DNA from 3 places in the Streptomyces sp. NPDC058008 genome. Region 1 is predicted to be linked to each of the others. Evidence: riboswitches for the same ligand, from Rfam matches in the RefSeq annotation. Region 1 holds a riboswitch; each other region holds the start of a gene.
The links. A riboswitch is a leader RNA that binds a small molecule or an ion and turns the genes downstream of it on or off. The one in region 1 is predicted to bind cobalamin.
Positions count from the first base shown of each region.

Region 2: linked by a shared signal. The riboswitch ahead of metE (5-methyltetrahydropteroyltriglutamate--homocysteine S-methyltransferase) and the one ahead of ACFVS9_RS16155 (ABC transporter substrate-binding protein) in region 1 are both predicted to bind cobalamin.
Region 3: linked by a shared signal. The riboswitch ahead of ACFVS9_RS29145 (ribonucleoside-diphosphate reductase subunit alpha) and the one ahead of ACFVS9_RS16155 (ABC transporter substrate-binding protein) in region 1 are both predicted to bind cobalamin.

Region 1 covers NZ_JBHVQX010000014.1:70,617-72,870, reverse strand. The annotation lists gene ACFVS9_RS16155 (ABC transporter substrate-binding protein) at 1-848, opposite strand, end outside; cobalamin riboswitch at 879-1,066, opposite strand; gene ACFVS9_RS16150 (hypothetical protein) at 1,153-1,320, opposite strand; gene ACFVS9_RS16145 (acyl-CoA dehydrogenase) at 1,317-2,254, opposite strand, start outside.
Region 2 covers NZ_JBHVQX010000006.1:81,295-83,548, reverse strand. The annotation lists gene metE (5-methyltetrahydropteroyltriglutamate--homocysteine S-methyltransferase) at 1-1,166, opposite strand, end outside; cobalamin riboswitch at 1,325-1,545, opposite strand; gene ACFVS9_RS07855 (VOC family protein) at 1,812-2,246, shown strand.
Region 3 covers NZ_JBHVQX010000036.1:68,624-70,877, reverse strand. The annotation lists gene mctP (monocarboxylate uptake permease MctP) at 1-783, shown strand, start outside; cobalamin riboswitch at 1,025-1,161, shown strand; gene ACFVS9_RS29145 (ribonucleoside-diphosphate reductase subunit alpha) at 1,300-2,254, shown strand, end outside.

The sequences.
Region 1 (2,254 bases):
GGGTTGCGGTCGGCGACGGTCTCCCAGTTGATCTGGGGCCACTCCTCGTGGGTGTCGTCGAAGACGTTCTTCGCGCCGATCTCCTCGGTGATGATCCCGGGGGCGCCGCAGCATCCCGCCAGGTAGGGGGCCTCCGCGTTGGCGAACCAGTAGAGCAGGGTGGCGTCGGACGCGTCGATGTCCGCGGTGGCCCGGTCGACGCGGTCCCGGAGGCTCGTGACGAGCTTCTCGCCGCGCTCGGGTACGCCGAACACCGCGGCGAGGTCGCGTACTTCGCCGTAGACGCTGTCCATGGTCAGGCGCTCGGTGCGGGAGCCGTCGCTGCTGCCGGTGTTGTCCTTGCCCGCGCAGTCGGTGGGTGAGAGGTAGGTGGGGACACCCAGCTCCTCGAACCGGTCGCGGGTCGCGACACCGCCCTTGCCGAGCGTGGATTCGAAGGAGGCGCTGACGAAGTCGGGTTCCTCGGCGAGGACCTTCTCCGAGGAGGGCTGGTTCTCCGCGATGCGGGGGACCCCGGCCTCGTCCTTCTCCAGGCCCTTCATCACCGGGTCGGTCCAGGTCGCGGTCCCGGCGAGCCGGTCGGCGAGGCCCAGGGAGAGGAGGATCTCCGTCGATCCCTGGTTCAGCGAGACGGCATGGCGCGGAGGCGCGTCGACGGTGACCGTGCGGCCGCAGTTCTCCAGCGTCACGGGGAAGCCGGCGGCGGACCCCGCCCCCTCGGCCCGCCCGGATGTGCCCCCGTCCGTGCCGCACGCGGTCAGGAGGAGGAGTCCCGCGACGAGCGGGGCGGTTCGGCGTACGGTGCTGGCTATGGGCGGCACGGAGTCCCTCGGCGTCTCTGGGCCCATGCGCGGAGCCCGCTACGGTGTTCCGCTCCCGGTGCGGAAGCGGGTGCCAGCAGGTCTTCGGACTCGGGTTCGTCCGGACGGAGCGCCTTCCCGGTGCACCCGAGGGTGTCCCAGTGGCCGTGGCCCCGCCCGTCCCCCTCACCGCTGCGCGTCAGCTCCGGATTCGCACCGGATTCCCTGACTCCACGTGGAGTGTGACTGGCGCCTGCAAGCTATCACGCGGCGTGTCGGCGGCTCCCGGGGCCGTCGCCGGTACGAGGGGGCGGGACCTGCCCCGCCGTACCGGCGGCGGCCGTCGGGTGGTTCAGCGCTTGTGGTGAACCGATTCGCCGCAGTCGGTCCGGGGCTTCCCGCAGCGGCGGGCGAGCACGGACGTCGTACCCCAGTAGGCCAGCAGGACCGCGCGCAGGCCCAGGATCTCCAGGCGCTCGCCCAGCCTGCCGCACACCGCCTGTTCCCTCGGCGCGCTCACCGGGCGTCCGCCGGGGCGGTGTTCCAGGAGCCCTCGGGATCGTCGTAGGCGTCCGCGTAACCGGGTCCGGCGATCGGCCAGTCGGCGAGCAGCGCCTCGGGCAGGGCGAAGGCGTCGGCCAGTTGGGGGGCGTGCCCGGCGACCGCGGCGATCAGCTCCTCGGAGGTCTCCGCCAGGGCCTCGACCTGGGCGCCGTTCAGGAGGCCGGCGGCCAGCAGATCACCGCTGTTGCGGGCCAGCCACTCGACGGCGAACAGCCGCTCCAGCTCTCCCAGCCGGTCCCTGGCGGCCCCTTCGGGCAGCGCGGCGCGCGCCTCGGCGTAGGCTTCGGCGGCCTGCCGGTAGGCGTAGGCCTCGACCCCGCGCAGGGCGTGTCCGGCGGCCGCGTTCCACCGCCCCCGGGCGTCGGCGTCCGGTGCCCGCAGTGCGCGTTCCCTGGCCCGGGCGAACCAGATGTCCTGCACGGAGGCCAGGAGCGCGCGGAGGTGGCGGGGGTCGGCCAGGTCACCGGTGTACGGCACCGGGGTGTCCTCCCGGCCCGGCTCGGCGGCGAAGAGCATGTCGCCCGCCGCCTTGGCGTACAGGGCGATGTTGTCGCCCTCCGCCGTGATGGCCCCCTCGACCCCCGTGACCAGTTCGGTCATGCCGTTGTTCTCCAGCAGGGCCTGTGCGCCGCAGCGTTCACGGCTCTCGACGATGACTTCACGGGCCCGCCAGGTGATCCACGCCTTGGCGACGTCGACGAGCCGCGCCGCGTCGGCCCGGCCCTCCTCGTCCGTACAGGCCTCCCAGCGCTCCTGTGCCCTGCGGTAGAGGAGGCTCATCGCGAAGACCGTGGCCATGGCCGAGGCCAGCGGTCCGTGGTGGGTCCGGTGGGCGTTGACGGGTACGGGCGGCGTGCCCCGGCCCCCGGAGATCATGCGGTGGCCGCCGT
Region 2 (2,254 bases), on a different contig from region 1:
TTGGCGGCGAGTTCGGCGGTGACGGCGCCGACCCCCTGGGTGAGGCCCCTGGCCAGGGTGACGATCTCGGCGGTCTTCTGCCGGGCGAAGGCCAGCCAGCGCAGTACCTGCGGCTCGACGTCCCGTTCGGCGGTGGCGTCGAGGGGGACGTGCAGCAGGGAGCAGGAGGAGGCGACGTCGACCCGCCCGGCGAGGCCGAGCAGCGTCCCCAGGGTGGACAGCGACTTCTCCAGATCGTTGATCCAGATGTTGCGGCCGTTGACGACCCCCGCGACCAGGCGCTTGCCGGGCAGTCCGCCGACGGCCGCCAGGGCGTCCAGATTCACGGCGGCGCTCTCGGTGAAGTCCAGCGCGAGACCCTCCACCGGAGTCCTGGCCAGCACGGCGAGCGCCTCGCCGAGCGGGCCGAAGTAGGAGGCGACGAGCAGCTCGGGCCGGTCGTCGAGGCTGCCGAGACCCCGGTAGGCGCGCTCGACGGCGTTCAGTTCGGCGGGTGTGCGGTCCTGGACGAGCGCGGGCTCGTCCAGCTGCACCCACCCGGCACCGGCCGCGCGCAGGTCGGCGAGGACCTCCGCGTACACCGGCAGCAGGCGGTCCAGGAGTGTGAGGGGGTCGAAGTCCGCGGACACGCCGGGGGCCGGCTTGGCGAGGAGCAGGTAGGTGACCGGGCCGACGAGGACGGGCCGGGCGTTCAGCCCCAGGGCGAGTGCCTCCGTCAGTTCGGCGACCTGCTTGGCGGAGTCCGCCGAGAAGACCGTGTCCGGCCCCAGTTCCGGCACCAGGTAGTGGTAGTTGGTGTCGAACCACTTGGTCATCTCCAGTGGTGCGACGTCCTGGGTGCCGCGTGCCATCGCGAAGTAGCCGTCGAGCGGATCCGCGGCGACCGCCTCGCGGTGGCGGGCCGGCACGGCTCCCACCATGACGGTGGTGTCCAGCACGTGGTCGTAGTACGAGAAGTCCCCGGTGGGCACCTCGTCGATCCCGGTCGTGCTCAGCTGCCGCCAGTTGTCGCCGCGCAGCCGGGCCGCGGTGGCGCGGAGGGCGTCGGCGGTGACCCGCCCCTTCCAGTAGCCCTCCACCGCCTGCTTCAGTTCCCGGTTCTGACCCTGCCGGGGGTAGCCGTGGACGGTGGACCGCGCGGTCGCGGTCGTGTGCTCGGTGGTCACGGAGATCTCCTTCGCGAGATGAATCCCTGAGATCCCGGGGACGGCACGAGCGCGCGAAGGGGTGACGTACCGGGACGTGAGGCGTCGTACGACGCCGTGACGGCCTGGTAGGTACGCCGACCCGCCCTCGAGGTCACCGGGATGTCCGCGCACGGATGGTCCGCGCGCGGGCAGTTGGCAGGTCTTCGGACTCGCGGGCACGTCCTGTGTGAGGACACCTAGTGGCCGTCGCTTCCCAGGCCCGGTACGTCGGACCCAGTGCGTATGACGGCGGTCGTTCCCGCTCACCGCTGCGGGGCAGTCCCGGATTCCCACCGGGTTCCCTCTTACGACGCATCCCGTCTGGCGGACGGGGCGAACCAGCTGCACGCGTCAGACTACGGGGCATCCGGGCGGCGCGAGGCGCCAGGTCCAGCATGCGGATGGACCGGGCGCCGGACCGTGGCCGACCGGCGGGCCGGGGCCGGACGCGCCGGACGGGCCGGCGTCCGGCCGTCAGCGGAGGGCGATTCCGCGCCCGTGCCCCCGGACGCGTGAGGCCCGCCCCCAGGCGCCGGCAGGGCGCCCGGCCGGGCCTACGGGAGGCCGGTCCGGGCGGCGGATAATTCGAAGGCCCCCTTGAACGCCACCCGTTAGGGTGGCCCGATGGCGTCGATCAAGCAGGTCCAGATCACCTTCGACTGTGCGGAGCCGGAGCGCGTCGCCCGATTCTGGTGCGAGGTGCTGGGCTACGTGGCACCGGCGCCACCGGAGGGGTTCGCCACCTGGGCCGACTACGAGGACACGCGTCCGCCGGAGCTCAGGGGAGCGTCGTTCTCGTGCGGCGACCCCTCGGGCGTGGGCCCGAGGATGTACTTCCAGCGCGTTCCCGAGGGGAAGACCGTCAAGAACCGGGTGCACCTCGACGTACGCGTCGGCACCGGGCTCGTGGGGGAGGCGCGGGTGGCCGCGCTCGAGGCCGAATGCGCGCGGCTCCTCCCGCTCGGAGCCCGGCGGGTGCACCTGCTGCTCGCCGACGACGAGAACGAGTCGTGCCTGCTGATGCAGGACGTCGAGGGCAACGAGTTCTGCCTCGACTGAGCGACCGC
Region 3 (2,254 bases), on a different contig from region 1:
AACACCACGATCCTGCCGCTGTACTCGCTGATGCTGGGTCTGCTGGCCCTGCTCGGGTTCATGGCGATCGCCGCCGGGATCAAGGTGGACAACGGGCAGCTGGCCATCCCGCAGCTGTTCGAGAACATGTTCCCCGACTGGTTCGCGGGCGTGGCCTTCGCCGCGATCGGGATCGGCGCCCTCGTGCCGGCCGCGATCATGTCGATCGCCGCGGCGAACCTCTTCACCCGCAACATCTACAAGGACTTCATCAAGCCCGACGCCACCCCGGCCCAGGAGACCAAGGTCTCCAAGCTGGTCTCGCTCCTGGTCAAGGTCGGCGCGCTCGCCTTCGTCCTCACCATGGACAAGACGGTCGCGATCAACTTCCAGCTGCTGGGCGGCATCTGGATCCTCCAGACGATGCCGGCCCTGGTGGGCGGCCTGTTCACCCGGTGGTTCCACCGCTGGGCGCTGATCGCCGGCTGGGCGGTCGGCATGGTCTACGGCACGGTGGCCGCGTACGGTGTCGCCAGCCCGACGCAGAAGCACTTCGGCGGCTCCTCGAAGGAGATCCCGGGCATCGGCGAGATCGGCTACATCGGTCTCACCGCGATCGTGCTGAACATCCTCGTCGTGGTCGTGCTGACCTTCGTCCTGAACGCCGTCAAGGCCCCGGCCGGTGTGGACGAGACCGCGCCGTCCGACTACACGGCGGACGTCGGCGACCCCGGCGTCCAGGCCGAGCTCCCGCCGGCCACGGAGGGCTCGCCGGGCGGTCACGCCCCGCTGGAACGCCTGTAGGGCGCACGGTCCCGTCCCCGGCAGGGCTCTCCCCGCCGGGGACGGCCGTGCGAGGGGCCGGTGGGACTCCCCGGAACAGCCCGGCCGTCCGCGGAGGCCACCCGGCGGATCCACCGGCGCCCCTGCCCCGGAGGGGCCCCGGAACGGGCCCCCGGCCCGGTCCCCGGCCTCGCCCCGGCGGCGTCCCGCCCGGCCTTCCGACCCGTCGCGACACTACATGTGGGGGCCGCAGCAATCGGCGGCCCCCACATGTATGCTCGACCTCGCTGTCGCCGCAGGGGAATCCGGTGCGAATCCGGAACTGTCCCGCAACGGTGTGATCGGTGTGCTTCTGCGCACCGCGGAGTCCGAAGACCTGTCGACAGTGCGTCCGGCTCGACCGAACCGGACGCAGAGACGTCCGGGCCCCGCGGAGGGCCGGTGGACGCCGTGCGCACCGTGCTGCCCTCCCCCGGGTGTCCACGTGTCCGGCTGCCCCGCTCCCGCAGGCCCTGAGCCGAGCGAGGGATAGCCCCAGTGACCATCGCGCCAGCAGACCCGGTTTCAGCCGCGGAATCCGAAGGCCGTACGACCGACGCGCCCGGGACCGCACTGCTGCGGACCCTGACCGGCCTCACCGCCGACCTCCCCGACACCGACCCCGGACGGGTCGCCGCCGCCGCGCTGCGCGGCCGCAACGCCCGGTCGGACGAGGCGGAGCTGCGCACGCTGGCCACCGAGGCGGCCGCCGGCCTGATCTCCGAGGACCCGGCCTACTCCCGGCTCGCCGCGCGGCTCCTCACCCGGGCCATCGCGGACGAGGCCGCCGGCCAGGGAGCGGTCTCCTTCTCGGCGTCGGTCACCGTCGGACACCGCGAGGGACTGATCGCGGACCGCACGGCCGAGTTCGTCGCACTGCACGCCACCGCCCTCGACGCCCTCGTCGACCGGGCGCTGGCCGACGGCGCCGACGACCGCTTCGGCTACTTCGGCCTGCGGACGCTGCACAGCCGGTACCTGCTGCGCCACCCGCTCAGCCGCGAGGTCGTCGAGACCCCGCAGCACTTCATGCTGCGCGTCGCCTCGGGCCTCGCCGAGGACACCTCCGAGCGCGCCCTGGAGGAGGTGGCCGCGCTGTACGGGCTGATGAACCGGCTCGACTACCTGCCCTCCTCCCCCACCCTCTTCAACTCCGGCACCCGCCACCCGCAGATGTCGTCCTGCTACCTGCTGGACTCGCCGCTGGACGAGCTCGACTCGATCTACGACCGCTACCACCAGGTGGCGCGCCTCTCCAAGCACGCGGGCGGCATCGGCCTCTCCTACTCCCGCATCCGCGCCCGCGGTTCACTCATCCGGGGGACCAACGGGCACTCCAACGGCATCGTCCCGTTCCTGAAGACGCTCGACGCCTCCGTCGCCGCGGTCAACCAGGGCGGCAGGCGCAAGGGCGCCGCCGCCGTCTACCTGGAGACCTGGCACGCGGACATCG